Regions from separate parts of the Symbiobacterium turbinis genome, predicted to be linked through region 1. Evidence: riboswitches for the same ligand, from Rfam matches in the RefSeq annotation. Region 1 holds a riboswitch; each other region holds the start of a gene.
What was found. A riboswitch is a leader RNA that binds a small molecule or an ion and turns the genes downstream of it on or off. The one in region 1 is predicted to bind S-adenosylmethionine.
Positions count from the first base shown of each region.

Region 2: another riboswitch for S-adenosylmethionine. It lies ahead of metK (methionine adenosyltransferase); the one in region 1 lies ahead of ACZ45O_RS09570 (methylenetetrahydrofolate reductase).
Region 3: another riboswitch for S-adenosylmethionine. It lies ahead of metX (homoserine O-acetyltransferase MetX); the one in region 1 lies ahead of ACZ45O_RS09570 (methylenetetrahydrofolate reductase).
Region 4: another riboswitch for S-adenosylmethionine. It lies ahead of ACZ45O_RS15385 (methionine ABC transporter ATP-binding protein); the one in region 1 lies ahead of ACZ45O_RS09570 (methylenetetrahydrofolate reductase).

Region 1 is NZ_AP042433.1:2,011,794-2,014,994, reverse strand. Features, by position in the region: gene ACZ45O_RS09580 (CPBP family glutamic-type intramembrane protease) at 1-587, opposite strand, end outside; gene ACZ45O_RS09575 (M23 family metallopeptidase) at 848-1,414, shown strand; SAM riboswitch class I at 1,461-1,566, shown strand; gene ACZ45O_RS09570 (methylenetetrahydrofolate reductase) at 1,645-2,547, shown strand; gene ACZ45O_RS09565 (hypothetical protein) at 2,580-3,201, shown strand, end outside.
Region 2 is NZ_AP042433.1:3,059,122-3,062,322, reverse strand. Features, by position in the region: gene ACZ45O_RS14700 (glycosyltransferase) at 1-207, opposite strand, end outside; partial or broken gene metK (methionine adenosyltransferase) at 342-1,539, opposite strand; SAM riboswitch class I at 1,639-1,747, opposite strand; gene fabZ (3-hydroxyacyl-ACP dehydratase FabZ) at 1,798-2,244, opposite strand; gene pflB (formate C-acetyltransferase) at 3,194-3,201, shown strand, end outside.
Region 3 is NZ_AP042433.1:1,027,361-1,030,561, reverse strand. Features, by position in the region: gene ACZ45O_RS04905 (aspartate kinase) at 1-599, opposite strand, end outside; gene metX (homoserine O-acetyltransferase MetX) at 792-1,949, opposite strand; SAM riboswitch class I at 2,296-2,407, opposite strand; gene ACZ45O_RS04895 (DUF2249 domain-containing protein) at 2,619-2,846, shown strand; gene spoIVA (stage IV sporulation protein A) at 2,941-3,201, opposite strand, start outside.
Region 4 is NZ_AP042433.1:3,200,988-3,204,188, reverse strand. Features, by position in the region: gene ACZ45O_RS15390 (methionine ABC transporter permease) at 20-670, opposite strand; gene ACZ45O_RS15385 (methionine ABC transporter ATP-binding protein) at 663-1,661, opposite strand; SAM riboswitch class I at 1,745-1,861, opposite strand; gene ACZ45O_RS15380 (biotin synthase BioB) at 1,941-2,693, opposite strand; gene ACZ45O_RS15375 (alpha/beta hydrolase) at 2,851-3,201, opposite strand, start outside.

The DNA of each region.
Region 1 (3,201 bases):
AGGTTGCCCAGGTCGACGAGGACGTGGGACGCCAGGGCCCACCGGAGCGTCCCGGTCCGGCGGTAGGCGGCGGCCCAGGCGGCGCCCATGAGCAGGAGGGCGGCCAGGGCCGCCCCGTCGCGGTTGGCAACCGAGAAGACGCCGGCCACCAGCGGGTGAAACGCCACGAAGAGCGCAGTGGAGTAAGCCGCCCCGGCCCACGCGGGCCAGTGGGCGGTCGCGTCCAGCAGGAGCCCCCGCCAGTAGAACTCCTCGAACCACGGGTTCATGAGGGCGAACAGCAGCCAGGCGACCAGGATGGTGGGATCCGCCAGCAGGTGCAGGTTCTGCAGCAGGATCGGCAGGGGGATGAGGCCGACGAGCAGGGCCAGCGCCGTCCAGCCCCGGGCCCCGCGGGCGAGGGCGGTCCAGCGTCTCAGGGATCCGGGCTCACGGCCCAGGGCGATGGCGCCCCCAAGGAGGCCCCAGTAGAGCAGGACCGTCGGCGCCCAGCCCCAGGGGCCCAGCGCGCGCAGCGCAACCCGGGCGGCGACGTGGCAGGCGGCGATGATGAGGATCGGGGAGAGGATCAGGTACCGGCGGTTCATCGTGGCACCTCCTTCGTGGCGGTGGCACCCGCGTGACATAACAGCATAATATTGTTACGAGGCGGAATTGGCAATACCAGGTCTCTGGCGTGCGCCCGCCCGTACGGCGGCGGGTTCGCCTGGCGCGGGATGCGGGGCGGGCTGCGGCGCCGCGGTATGCCGGCTTCTGTAACCTTAAGGAACTCGTAAGATATAGGTGAACAGGAAGCAAGGTCCCTGCGGTACGGTAGGGGTATCAAGCTGGATGGAGGATACCCCTGGTGTACAGTCGCAGATGGCTGCTTCCGCTGCTCCTGTTGCTTGCTCTCCCACTCACCGTCTGGGGTGCGCTGCCGACCGCGGCGGTGGATCCTGGGCGGGACGTGCAGGCGATCGGCCGCTGGATCCGGGACCGGCAGGATCCGGCGGCGCCCGCCCCGCAGTCTCCTTTCGCCTGGCCGGCTCCCGGGCACACCGAGATCACGTCGGACTACGGCTTCCGGCTGCACCCGGTGCTGAAGCGGCTCCGGCTGCACGCAGGCGTCGACATCGGCGCACCCGAGGGGGCGGCTGCGGTCGCGTGCTTCGACGGCGTCGTGATCGCCGCAGCAGAGCTCCCGGCTTACGGGCAGGTCGTCGTGCTGGACCACGGTGGGGGGCTGGCCAGCGTCTACGCCCACCTGTCGGCGATCGCCGTGGAGGAGGGCGACCGGCTGCAGCGCGGCGACGAGGTGGGGCGCATCGGCGCGACCGGTCAGGTGACGGGCCCGCACCTGCACTTTGAGCTGTGGCAGGGCGGCGAGCCGGTGGATCCCCTGCGCCTCGCGAACCTGGCGGGCTTGCCCTAGGGAGTGGGGGTTGCTATACTGTCCCCAAACAATTCAATACCCGCTCGATTCATCGAGAGTGGCGGAGGGACTGGCCCCATGATGCCACGGCAACCGCTCCGGTCTGGAGAACGGTGCCAAGTCCAGCGGACGTCAGGTCCGAGAGATGAAGCGTGCGCAGCAGTCGGCTGTCTGCGAACCCTTCGTTCTCGAAGGGTTCTTTATGTCTAAAGAGATAAGGAGGGAGCGCCATGGCCCGCTTGATGCACAGGCTGCAGCAGGGCGCGTTCTGCGTCACGGTGGAGATCGACCCGCCCAAGGGGGCGAGCGTCACGAAGACATTGGAGCGGGTACGGCGCTTCGGCGACCGGGTCGATGCGGTGAACGTGGCGGACTGCCCGATGGCCAACGTGCGGATGAGCCCCATCACCCTGGCCCACCTGCTGCAGCGGGACGGCCAGGTGGAGGCCATCTTCCACCTGACCACCCGGGACCGCAACGTCATCGGCCTGCAGGCCGAACTGCTGGGCGCGGCGGGGCTGGGGGTCCGCAACATCCTGGCCCTGCGCGGCGACAACCCGGAGCAGGGCGACCACCCCGGCGCCCGGGGCGTGTTCGAGGTGGACACCATCGGGCTGATCCGGCTGGCGGCCACGCTGAACCGGGGGCAGACGCTCGCGGGTGGCGCCCTGGAGCAGGGCACCGACTTCGCCATCGGCTGCGCCTGCAATCCGGCGGCGGAGGACCTGGAGGCCGAGGTCTCCCGGCTCGAGCAGAAGGTGGAGGCCGGGGCACACTTTGCGCAGACCCAGCCCATTTACGACCCCCGTCAGCTGGAGCGGTTCCAGGCGAAGCTGGCGGGCCGGGTGAAGATCCCGATCCTCTACGGCATCCTGCCGCTGAAGAGCTATGAGTTTGCCGACCGGCTGAACCGGACCGTGCCGGGCATCGTCATCCCCGACTGGGCCCTGGAGCGGATGCGGGGCAAGGGCGAGGAGGAGGGGCTGCGGCTCGTCGCCGAGCTGCTGCGGGAGATCGGGCCCCACGTTCACGGGGTGCACATCTTCCCGATGAACAGCGCAAAGCGGGTCGTGGCGGTCCTGGATATCATCGACGAACTGGGACTGCGCCAGTCGGCCCGCGCGGGGGTGTAGGCAAGCTGCAGCACACGATTCTGCGCCCGGCCGTGGACGAGCTTGCGGCTCCGCTTCCCGAGGTGCTCCGCCTGCTGGGCTACCGGCAAGGGCGCACGCGGCTTTCCCAGCGTGATCTGGCCCTGGTGGAGCGAGGCCTCGCCCTGGCGCGGGAGGCGGCGACGCCGGCCGCCAGTGTGGCCTACTGCGCCGTCACCGTGGAGGGGGATGGGGTCCGCGCCGGCGTGCCGGGGATCGGGTGGCGCTCCCGCAGCCTGGCCCGGCTGCTGGCCGGGGCCGACGGCGTCTCGCTGGTGGCGGCCACCCTGGGTCCGGGCGTGGACGAACTGACTCGGGATCTGTTCGCACGGGACGAGTACGCCCTCGCCGCGGTGGTGGATGCGGCGGGCTCGGTCCTGGTGCAGGGGCTCGCGGAGTGGGTGCGGGAGGCGCTGCTGCACCGGGCTGGTCTTGCACACGCCGGCGCCGGTCAGGTCGGCGTGAAGCTGACGCCGCTGTACGGCCCCGGCTACGGCGACTGGCCGGTGGAGGAGCAGATCGGGCTGGTGACCCTGGCGGGCGGCCCGCAGATCGGCCTTAGTTGCACGCCGACGTGTTACCTGGTGCCGCAGAAGTCGCTGGTGGGTCTGATCGGGTGGCTGCCTCCGGAAGGGC
Region 2 (3,201 bases), 1.0 Mb from region 1:
CAGCACCAGCTCGCCGTCCGCCTCCCGGGCGATCCGGCCCAGCACGTCCTCGATCCGGTCCGCCTGGTCCCGCACCAGCACGACGTAGGCCACAGACTCATCCTCCGTCCGCATCCGCCCGATCAGCTCCGCCACGTGGGTCACGGCGCTCACCAGGCCGTACGCCGCCAGGGCCAGCAACCCCCAGAAGAACGCTCCCTCCCGCACCGCCACCCCCTCCTGCGAGCCAGAATATGACGGCGCAGGAGCACGGGGCACACATGGCCTTCCCCGGAGTCCCGGGCGCAAAAAGGGGCCGGAACCGAGGAATCGCCTCGGTTCCGGCCCTGAAACATCCCGAATCAGAGGCCCGCCTTCTCCCGCAGCACCGCCGCCCGGTCGGTGCGCTCCCACGGCAGGTCGAGGTCGGTACGGCCGAAGTGGCCGTAAGCGGCCGTCTGCCGGTAGATGGGACGGCGCAGGTCGAGATCGCGGATGATCGCGGCCGGGCGCAGGTCGAAGGTCTCCCGCACCAGCTCGGCCAGCCGCTCGTCGGGCAGCTTGCCCGTGCCGAAGGTGGTCACCAGGATCGAGACCGGCTGCGCCACGCCGATGGCGTAGGCCAGCTGCACCTCGCACTTGGAGGCCAGCCCAGCCGCCACGATGTTCTTGGCGACCCAGCGCGCCGCGTAGGCGCCGGACCGGTCGACCTTCGTCGGATCCTTGCCCGAGAAGGCCCCTCCGCCGTGGCGGGCGTAGCCGCCGTACGTGTCCACGATGATCTTCCGGCCCGTCAGCCCCGCGTCGCCCTGCGGGCCGCCCACCACGAAGCGGCCGGTCGGGTTGATGAAATAGCGCGTGCGGTCATCGATCAGGTTGCGGTCCACCACGTCGAGGATGACGTAGTCGATGACCTCCTTGCGGATCTGCTCCTGCGTGGTATCCGGGTCATGCTGCGTGGAGATGACGATGGTGTCGATGCGCGCCGGCCGGCCGTCCACGTACTCCACCGTCACCTGCGTCTTGCCGTCAGGCCGCAGATAGGGCAGCGTTCCGTTCTTGCGCACCTGGGCCAGCCGCCTTGCCAGGCGGTGAGCCAGGCTGATGGGCATCGGCATCAGCTCGGGGGTCTCGTCGCAGGCGAAGCCGAACATCATGCCCTGGTCGCCGGCGCCGAGCTCGCAGCTCCTTCTCGGTCACCTCGCCCCGCACCTCGATCGCCACATCCACGCCCTGCGCAATGTCCGGAGACTGCGGGTCGATGGCCGTCATCACCCCGCACGTCGAACCGTCAAAACCGTACTTGGCGCGGGTGTAGCCGATGTCGCGCACCACGTCGCGCACGAGGTTGGGGATGTCCACGTACGCGGTGGTGGTGATCTCACCGGTGACGATGACCAACCCGGTGGTCAGCATGGTCTCGCACGCGACGCGGGCCCTCGGGTCGAGCGCCAGGATCGCGTCGAGCACCGCGTCCGAGATCTGATCCGCCATCTTGTCCGGATGCCCTTCGGTGACGGATTCAGAGGTGAAGAGGTACCGCCCCTTCTGCTCAAACATCTGATTATCTACCTCCTCTGACGGCTTGAAACCGGCCAGGCGATTACACATCAAAACACCCTCTTCACACGCGAAGAGGGTGGATGACACTGCTCTTCCCTCTTATCTTCCGGTAGTGTGCCCGGCTGGACTTGGCACCTTACCTGCTCACGCAGGCTGGTTGCCGAAGCTTCATTGGGCCAGTTCCCTCCGCTTCTCTTGATAAGAGTATTCAGTTGCGAATAGGATACCACCGCTCCCAATGGGTGTCAAGGACGACTACTGGGCGTGCGTTTCCCCGGGCGCGTCAGCCAGCGCGAACTTCAGCGTGGCCTCCGCCTTCAGCTCGTCGCCCACAAAGGCCTTCCCCTTCCCGATGCCCAGGCCGCGGCGCATGGCCACCATCTCCACTTCCAGGCGGAGTTGGTCGCCGGGCAGCACCGGCCGGCGGAACCGGGCCTCGTCGATGCCGGCGAACAGCGGCACCTTCCCGGCATTTTCGGGCTGCGAGAGCACCGCCACCGCGCCCGCCTGCGCCATGGCCTCCAGAATCAGCACGCCGGGAAAGATGGGGTTGCCCGGGTAGTGCCCCTGAAAGACCGGCTCGTTCATGGACAGGTTCTTGACCGCGACCACCCGCTTGCCGGGCTCGAGCTCCAGCACCCGGTCGATCATCAGCATCGGGTACCGGTGCGGGATGATCTCCATGATCTGCCTGATGTCCAGTGGATACGCCCCCTAATCTCCGGGAATTCTTATGTTGAGTATTCCCCAAACGGCCCCCTTCTCCTCTCGACCCCCGGCGCATGCTGCACCCTTCTGCTGCCTGTTCCCGGCTTGTCCTGTACCCTTCTGCTGCCGCATCCTGGCTCGTTCTGCACCGGCTCCTTCCCGGTCCCGGCCTGTCCTGCACCCGGCTGTTGGCCCGCAACCGGGGCTTGACGCAAGCCGCGTTGAACGCTACCATAACCCTACGGGGTATGGGATATACCGCGGAGGTGTTGCAGAGTGATCACGGTTACCCCGGAGGCCGCCGCCGAAATCGCCCGGCGCCTGGAAGGCAAGCCGGAAAACGTCGGCTTCCGCATCTACGTTCAGGGTTTTGGATGAGGCGGCCCCAGCCTGGGCCTGGCTCTGGAAGAGCCGAGAGACACCGACGTAACCATCGTCGAAGGTGACGTGCGCGTCTACCTGGAGCAGCGGGTTGCCCACTGGTTCCAGGGCGCGGAACTGGGTTTTGAGCAGGATCCCTGGGGCGGGGGTTTCACGTTCAACCACCCCAACCTCGGGAGTTGCTAGAACCAATTGCGGGGAGCGGCTGTCCGCTCCCCGTTCTTAATGCATTTCGACTGGTCGCACCTACATTTCGGCTTAATCACACCTGCATTTCAGCTAGTCTCACCTGCATTTGACTGGTCGCACCCGCATTTCGGCTGGCCATACCCGTACACCCACCCGGCCCAATGGTACTTTAATGCGTAGGGATATAGACTTTCGCACTCCATGTGAAATCATTCCCGAGAACAATAGCCAGCCTCCTACCCGGGTCCTAACATAGGTAGTGTACAGTCCAGCTGCAACTCACCGCCGAAAAACGACATTTCACCGGCGAAAAACGACATTTCGCCGGACCACGTGTGAATTGTAGCTGTTTTCACCAGGGAGGAGGCCCAAGATGACAGC
Region 3 (3,201 bases), 980 kb from region 1:
ATCTCGTCGTACGAGATCTCATCCAGCCGGCCGGCGGTGGGCACCAGTCGCGGGTCGGCGGAGTAGACGCCGTCCACGTCCGTGAAGATCTGGCACTCATCCGCCTCCAGGTAGGCCGCCAGGGCGATCGCCGAGGCGTCAGAGCCGCCGCGGCCGAGCGTGGTGATGTCGCCGTGCTCGTCGAGCCCCTGGAAGCCCGCGACGATGACCACCCTGCCCTCACCCAGCTCCCGCCGGATGCGGGCGGTGTCGATGTTCAGGATCTTCGCAGCCCGATGATGGTCGTCGGTCTGCACCCCGGCCTGGGGCCCGGTGAGCGACACCGCGTCGACCCCCAGCTCGTGCAGGGCCATGGTGAGCAGCGCGATGGAGACCTGCTCACCGGTGGCCAGCAGTACGTCCATTTCACGGGGCGACGGCCGGTCCGTGATGGACCGGGCGCGGTCGATGAGCTCATCGGTCATGTCCCCCGGGGCGCTGACCACGACCACGACGTCATTTCCCTGCTTCTTCTTCCAGGCGATGCGCCTGGCCACCCGGCGGTACTTCTCGGCGGTGGAAACCGACGAGCCGCCAAACTTTTGCACGACAATACCCAAGAGCGCCCTCTCCTCCTCTATCAACCAGCGTGTCTCTGCGAGGTCAGGCGCTCACGAGGTGGGCTCCGCGCGCCACGCGAGCGGTCCGGACAGCCCGTTTGCCAGCTTTCCCCGAGTTGTCCATGGATCCCACCTCCTCTCCACCACGTGGAGGTATAATACCTTAATTATACACCTGCCCTGCAGGAGCGTCTACGCCTCCGAGCCGTCTGCCGCCTCCAGCTCCTGCAGGAAGCGCCGGATCGGCTGCTCGATCAGCGCGAAATCCACCAGGAACGCATCGTGCCCCCAGGGCGAGTCCATCTCCAGGTACTCCGCCTGGCCGCCGGCCGCCCGCACCAGTTCCACGGTCTCCTGCTGCAGGTACGGGGGGAACAGCAGGTCCGAACGGATCCCGATGGCCAGCACCTTCGCCTTGATCAGCCCGTGGGCCGCCTCGTAGGAGCCCCGTCCCCGTCCCAGGTCCATCAGATCCATCGCCCGGGTGAGGTAGAGGTACGAGTTGGCGTCGAACCGCTCCACCAGCTTCTGCCCCTGGTAGTGCAGGTACGACTCCACCTGGTAGGCGACCCCGAAGCCCTGCTCCAGTGGGCTGACCCCGCCGAGAACGTCTCGGCCGAACTGGGTCCACATCGACTCGTCGGACCGATAGGTGATCATGCCCAGCATGCGGGCCGTGGCCAGCCCCCGCACAGGGCCCGGCGTGCCGTAGTACTGCCCGCCCCGGAAGTCGGGGTCGTTCAGGATGGCCTGCCGCTGCACCTCGTTGAAGGCGATGCCCTGCGGGTGAAAGCGGCCCGCGCCGCCGATGGGGATGATGCCCCGCATGCGGTCCGGATATGTCGCTGCCCACTCCAGCGCCTGCATGGCCCCCAGCGAGCCGCCCACCACCGCCACCAGCCGCCTTACCCCGAGCAGGTCCAGCAGCCTGGCCTGGGCGCGGACCATGTCGCGGACGGTGACGACGGGGAAGTCCAGACCGTAGGGCCGGCCGGTCTCGGGATTCGCGGACCCGGGCCCCGTCGAACCCTGGCAGCCGCCCAGCACGTTGGAGCAGATCACGCAGTACCGGTCGGTATCCAGGGCCTTGCCCGGCCCCACCGCGTCGTCCCACCAGCCCGGCTTCCGGTCGTCCGGCCTGTACCGGCCGGCCACGTGACTGTCCCCGGTCAGGGCGTGGCAGACCAGAATGGCGTTGTCGGCCGTCGCGTTCAGCCGACCGAAGACCTCGTAACAGAGGGTCACCGCCGTGAGGGTCCGACCGCTCTCCAGAACCAGCGGGAAGTCCGGAAACGCCACCCGTGCGTACTGCCGCCGCGACAGCAAGGTGGACACTGTTGCCGCGGTCACGCCCCCACCCCCTCTATCCCCATCACTTTATGGATGCCGCTGCACTCAGCATTCCCAGAGCCTGACCGGCAAACCCAACGCCCAGTACCAGGAGGCCCGGGGCAAGCGTCGTCTCCCGCATGGGCAGGTTCAGGGCCTGCACCCCCAGGAGAGCCGCTGCGCTGGTCAGTGTCGTGGCTGATGCAGCCCCCACCAGACCACAGCCAGGAACCCCAGGAACGAGACGCCCCCCAGCACGACTGCATGCGTACTCCTCCCCTGACGCATGCGCATTTCCGACCATCGAAAAAGCCGCTCCCGATAAGGGAGCGGCTGGCAAAGCGCTGGATTGCTCAGTGGATCCGCTCTCTTATCTTCCGGCGGGCTGCCGCCGGTGGAATTGGCACCTTCAGACGCCGCCACGCGCCTGGGTTGCCGGGTTTCATCGGGCCAGTTCCCTCCACCTCTCTGGATAAGAGCCGCCGGAAGAAGCTTCCGGACGGACGCCGTATGAAGTTTGAGGAAGATGGTAGCATGAGTCCGGTACCGCTGTCAATACCAGGATCAGTGTTTGCCTCGAGAAAAGCGCCTTGCCGGTTTCGTTTCCATGGAACGGTGATACGGATCACTTTTTCCTGGGTGAAAGCGGGTACCATAGAGGGCGAGAAACGGCAAAGGTGGTGTGGGTACATGGCTCTCAAAGAGCTCGATGTTCGCGAGATTCCGCCCGCGCAGCGGCACCCGCTGATCTTCCAGACCTTCGAGTCGCTGGCCCCCGGTGAGGCGATGCGCCTCATCAACGACCACGACCCCAAGCCGCTGTACTACCAGTTCGCCGCCGAGCTCACCGGCCAGTTTGAATGGGAGTACGAGGAGCAGGGGCCGGAGGCCTGGAAGGTGCGGATCACCAAGAAGTAGGCCGCCTCCGCAGGGGCGGGCCGGATCTGCCCCTTCTCCGAAGCAGCTCCGGTGCCCGGTAAGTCGGGAGGGGGGGCGATGCCCCCCTCCCGACTTAGATAATGATGCAGATCAGCCCGCCTGATCCCTCGTTGATGATGCGGCTGAGCGTCTCCTGCAGCTTCACCTGCGCGTCGTCGGGCATGCGGTGCAGCTTGGCCCGGATGCCCTCCTGCACCAGCTCGTGCAGCGACTTGCCGAAGATGTCGAACTCCCAGAGCTGTTGCGGGTCGTCCTCGAACCGGTCCAGCAGGTACTGAACCAGCTCCTCGCCCTGCTTGGCGGTGCCGATGATCGGCGTCACCTCGGCGGAGAT
Region 4 (3,201 bases), 1.2 Mb from region 1:
TCCCATGTTTTCGATAACCCTATTTATGCGTAAACCTGTTGGCCAGGCTGTCGCCGATCCACTGCATGACCTGAACCATGACGACCAGGATCACCAGGCTGACGTACATGACGTCCATCTCGTACCGGGCGTAGCCCCACTTCACGGCGACGTCGCCCAATCCGCCGCCGCCGATGGCGCCGGCCATCGCCGAGTAGCCGACGACGTTCACCAGCATCAGGGCCGTGCCCCGCACCAGCGACGGCCTGGCCTCCGCCAGGAGCACCTTGGTGACCACCTGCCAGTTGGTGGAGCCCATGGCCAGGGCAGCCTCAACCAGGCCGGGGCTCACCTCGTGGAGCGCCTGCTCCACGACCCGCCCCATGAAGGGAACGGCCGCGACCACCAGCGGAACGATGGCCGCCGTGGTGCCGATGGAACTGCCGACGATCGCCCTCGTGAGCGGGGTGACCGCCACCATCAGAATGACAAAGGGCGTCGAGCGGCCGATGTTCACCAGAACACCGAGGACGCGGTTGAGCCCCGGCTTTTCCCAAAGGCCGCCCCGGGCGGTGATCACCAGCAGCACACCCAGGGGCAGGCCCAGGAGGAGCGTGAAGAAGGCGGCGGCACCCACCATGTAGAGCGTCTCCCAGGTGGCTTTCGCCATCATCGGCCCCAGGTTAACCATGCGGAATCACCTCCGGCGAGACCCCCTGCTCCTCGAGGAACCGCAGGGCAGCCTGAATGTCCTCCGGCCGGCCGGTGAGCTCCACCAGCAGCCGGCCCACCGTCGCTCCGGCAATCCGCTCGACCGCGCCGTGAACGATGTTGGCGTCCACCTGGAACCGGCGCACCATCGCGCTGATCAGCGGCTGGTCGGCTGAGGCGCCCACGAAGAAGAGCACAACCCGCACCCCTTCTGGGTGGATCCGGACGGCCACGTCTCCCACGGGTTCGTAAAACAGCTCCCGCAGCCGGGAGCCCGGCCGGCCGATCAGTTCCAGCACGCCGCCCTGCTCCACCACCGTGCCGCCCTCCAGGATGGCCACGGAGTCGCAGACCTGCTTCACCACCTCCATCTGGTGGGTGATCAGGAGGATGGTCAGCCCGAGCCGCTGGTTGATCTCCCGGAGCAGCGCCAGCACCGACCGGGTGGTGTCCGGATCCAGTGCCGATGTGGCCTCATCGGAGAGCAGAACCTTCGGCCCGGGCGCCAGCGCCCGCGCGATGCCCACCCGCTGCTTCTGGCCGCCGGAGAGCTGGGCCGGATAGGCGTCGGCCTTGTCCGACAGCCCCACCAGGGCCAGCAGCTCCTCCACCCTCTCCCAGATGCGCTGGCGGGGCCAGCCGGCCACCTCCAGCGGGTAGGCCACGTTGCCAAAGACCGTGCGGGCATCGAACAGGTTAAACTGCTGGAAGATCATACCCATCTCCTGGCGCGCGGCCCGCAGCTCCTGGGGGCTGAGGCGGGTGATCTCCCGCCCGTCCACCCAAACCTCGCCTGCTGTCGGACGCTCCAGCAGATTGACGCACCGGATGAGGGTAGACTTTCCGGCTCCGCTCTGGCCGAGTATGCCGAAAATCTGCCCCCTGGGCACGTGCAGGCTGACATCGCTCAAGGCCACGATCTCCTGCCCATTCTGTTTGAATATCTTCGTGAGGCCCTTGAGCTCGATCACGAGGCCTTACCTCCATTTCGGCAATAGAAAAGTGCGCCCCACAATAGAGGCGCACAGAATCAACATCATCGTCTTCCGGCTGCCTCTTATCTTCGGGAGAGCAGATGCCCTCCCCAGGAATTGGCACCGCTGCACGCCGGGGCACGTGCCGGTTGCCGTGGCGTCATCGGGCCAGTCCCTCAGCCTACTCTGGATAAGAGTCAACGCTATGCAGTTTGTATTGAAGCTAAAGATACCACGGCGCGCCGAATGCGTCAACCAGGAATCTGTGGTTGATCGTCAGTTGGAACTCAGCGGGGCCAGCACGCGCGGCACCTCAGGGCCCGAGCCCTCAGGGTGCGCGGTGACCAGGATGTTCGCGCCGCAGGTGAGGGCCCTGGCCTGCAGGACCGGGTCGTCGGTGGCCACCCACAGATCGGCGTCAGGCAGGCAGAGCCTGGTGATGGCCAGCACCCGCAGCACATCGGCGGCCGCGTCGACGGAGCGCACCACCACGCCGGTGACGGCTGCGTTGCGCAGGACCTCCAGGTCGTCGGCGATGTCCTCATCGGTCTGGCCGGCGATGCCCACGCAGATGCCCCCCGTCACCCGGAAACCGAGACCCTTCAGCCACAGGCCGCGGGTGAGCCGGTCGGCCGGCGACTGGCCCGGGTACAGGTGCGCGAAGAGCTCCGGATTGCAGCAGTCGTGTGGCAGCAGGTACTCCACGGCGCCGGCCTGACGCCACTGCGCATAGACGTCGTACGCCCGATCGCCCAGACAGAGGGCAATGTGCATCTCTGTCTGCGCCGCGATCTTCCGAATGAGGTCCGCCACGTCACCCACGGCCTGGTACTCCGACGATGCGCACAGCAGCACCGACTCGCAACCTTTCTGCCACGCAGTCACCACGTCATTGACCACACTGTCGGGTTCGCTGACTTCGAGGTCGACGAGCAGGCGCAGCGACGGCTCTTGACCCTTGTTCTGCCGGCAGATTCGGCCGGCGACTTCAAGCAGATTTCGGTACTCGTCTTCCTCGGCACGCAACATGAGCAGAATCTCCCGGCGACTAGGCGTACGGCCGGCTTCGGCACGACGAAGGATCGGCCCAATCACACGATCACCTGCCTCTTGTGACAGCCGTCACAAATATCGTACCGGATTGTCTGGCAATAGCCTATTCCGGGAAAGGCCCATTTCTTTGTGGCTACTTTTGTTCACGCGGTACTATCATCCAGTCCACAACCTGCGCCGCCACCTCGTCCCGGCCGCGTTCCAACACCAGGAAGTGTCCCCGCCCCGGCAGCACCAAGAGCCGGGCCGATGGGAGGCGCGCCGCAAGGTAGGCGGCGCTGTCCGGCGCAATCCAGTCATCGCGGTCGCCCTGCACGGCCAGGACGGGGGCCTCCACCCGCCCGAGCTGCCGCCGCGTGAGGCGCGCGAGGCGCACCAGCGACCGGAGGGCGGGCATAACGCGGGCCGGCGTGCCCAGGTAAGCAGCCATGCGCGCGCCGAGGCCTTCCGCATCCTCCAGCAGGATCGGCGCCGCCAGGGTGCA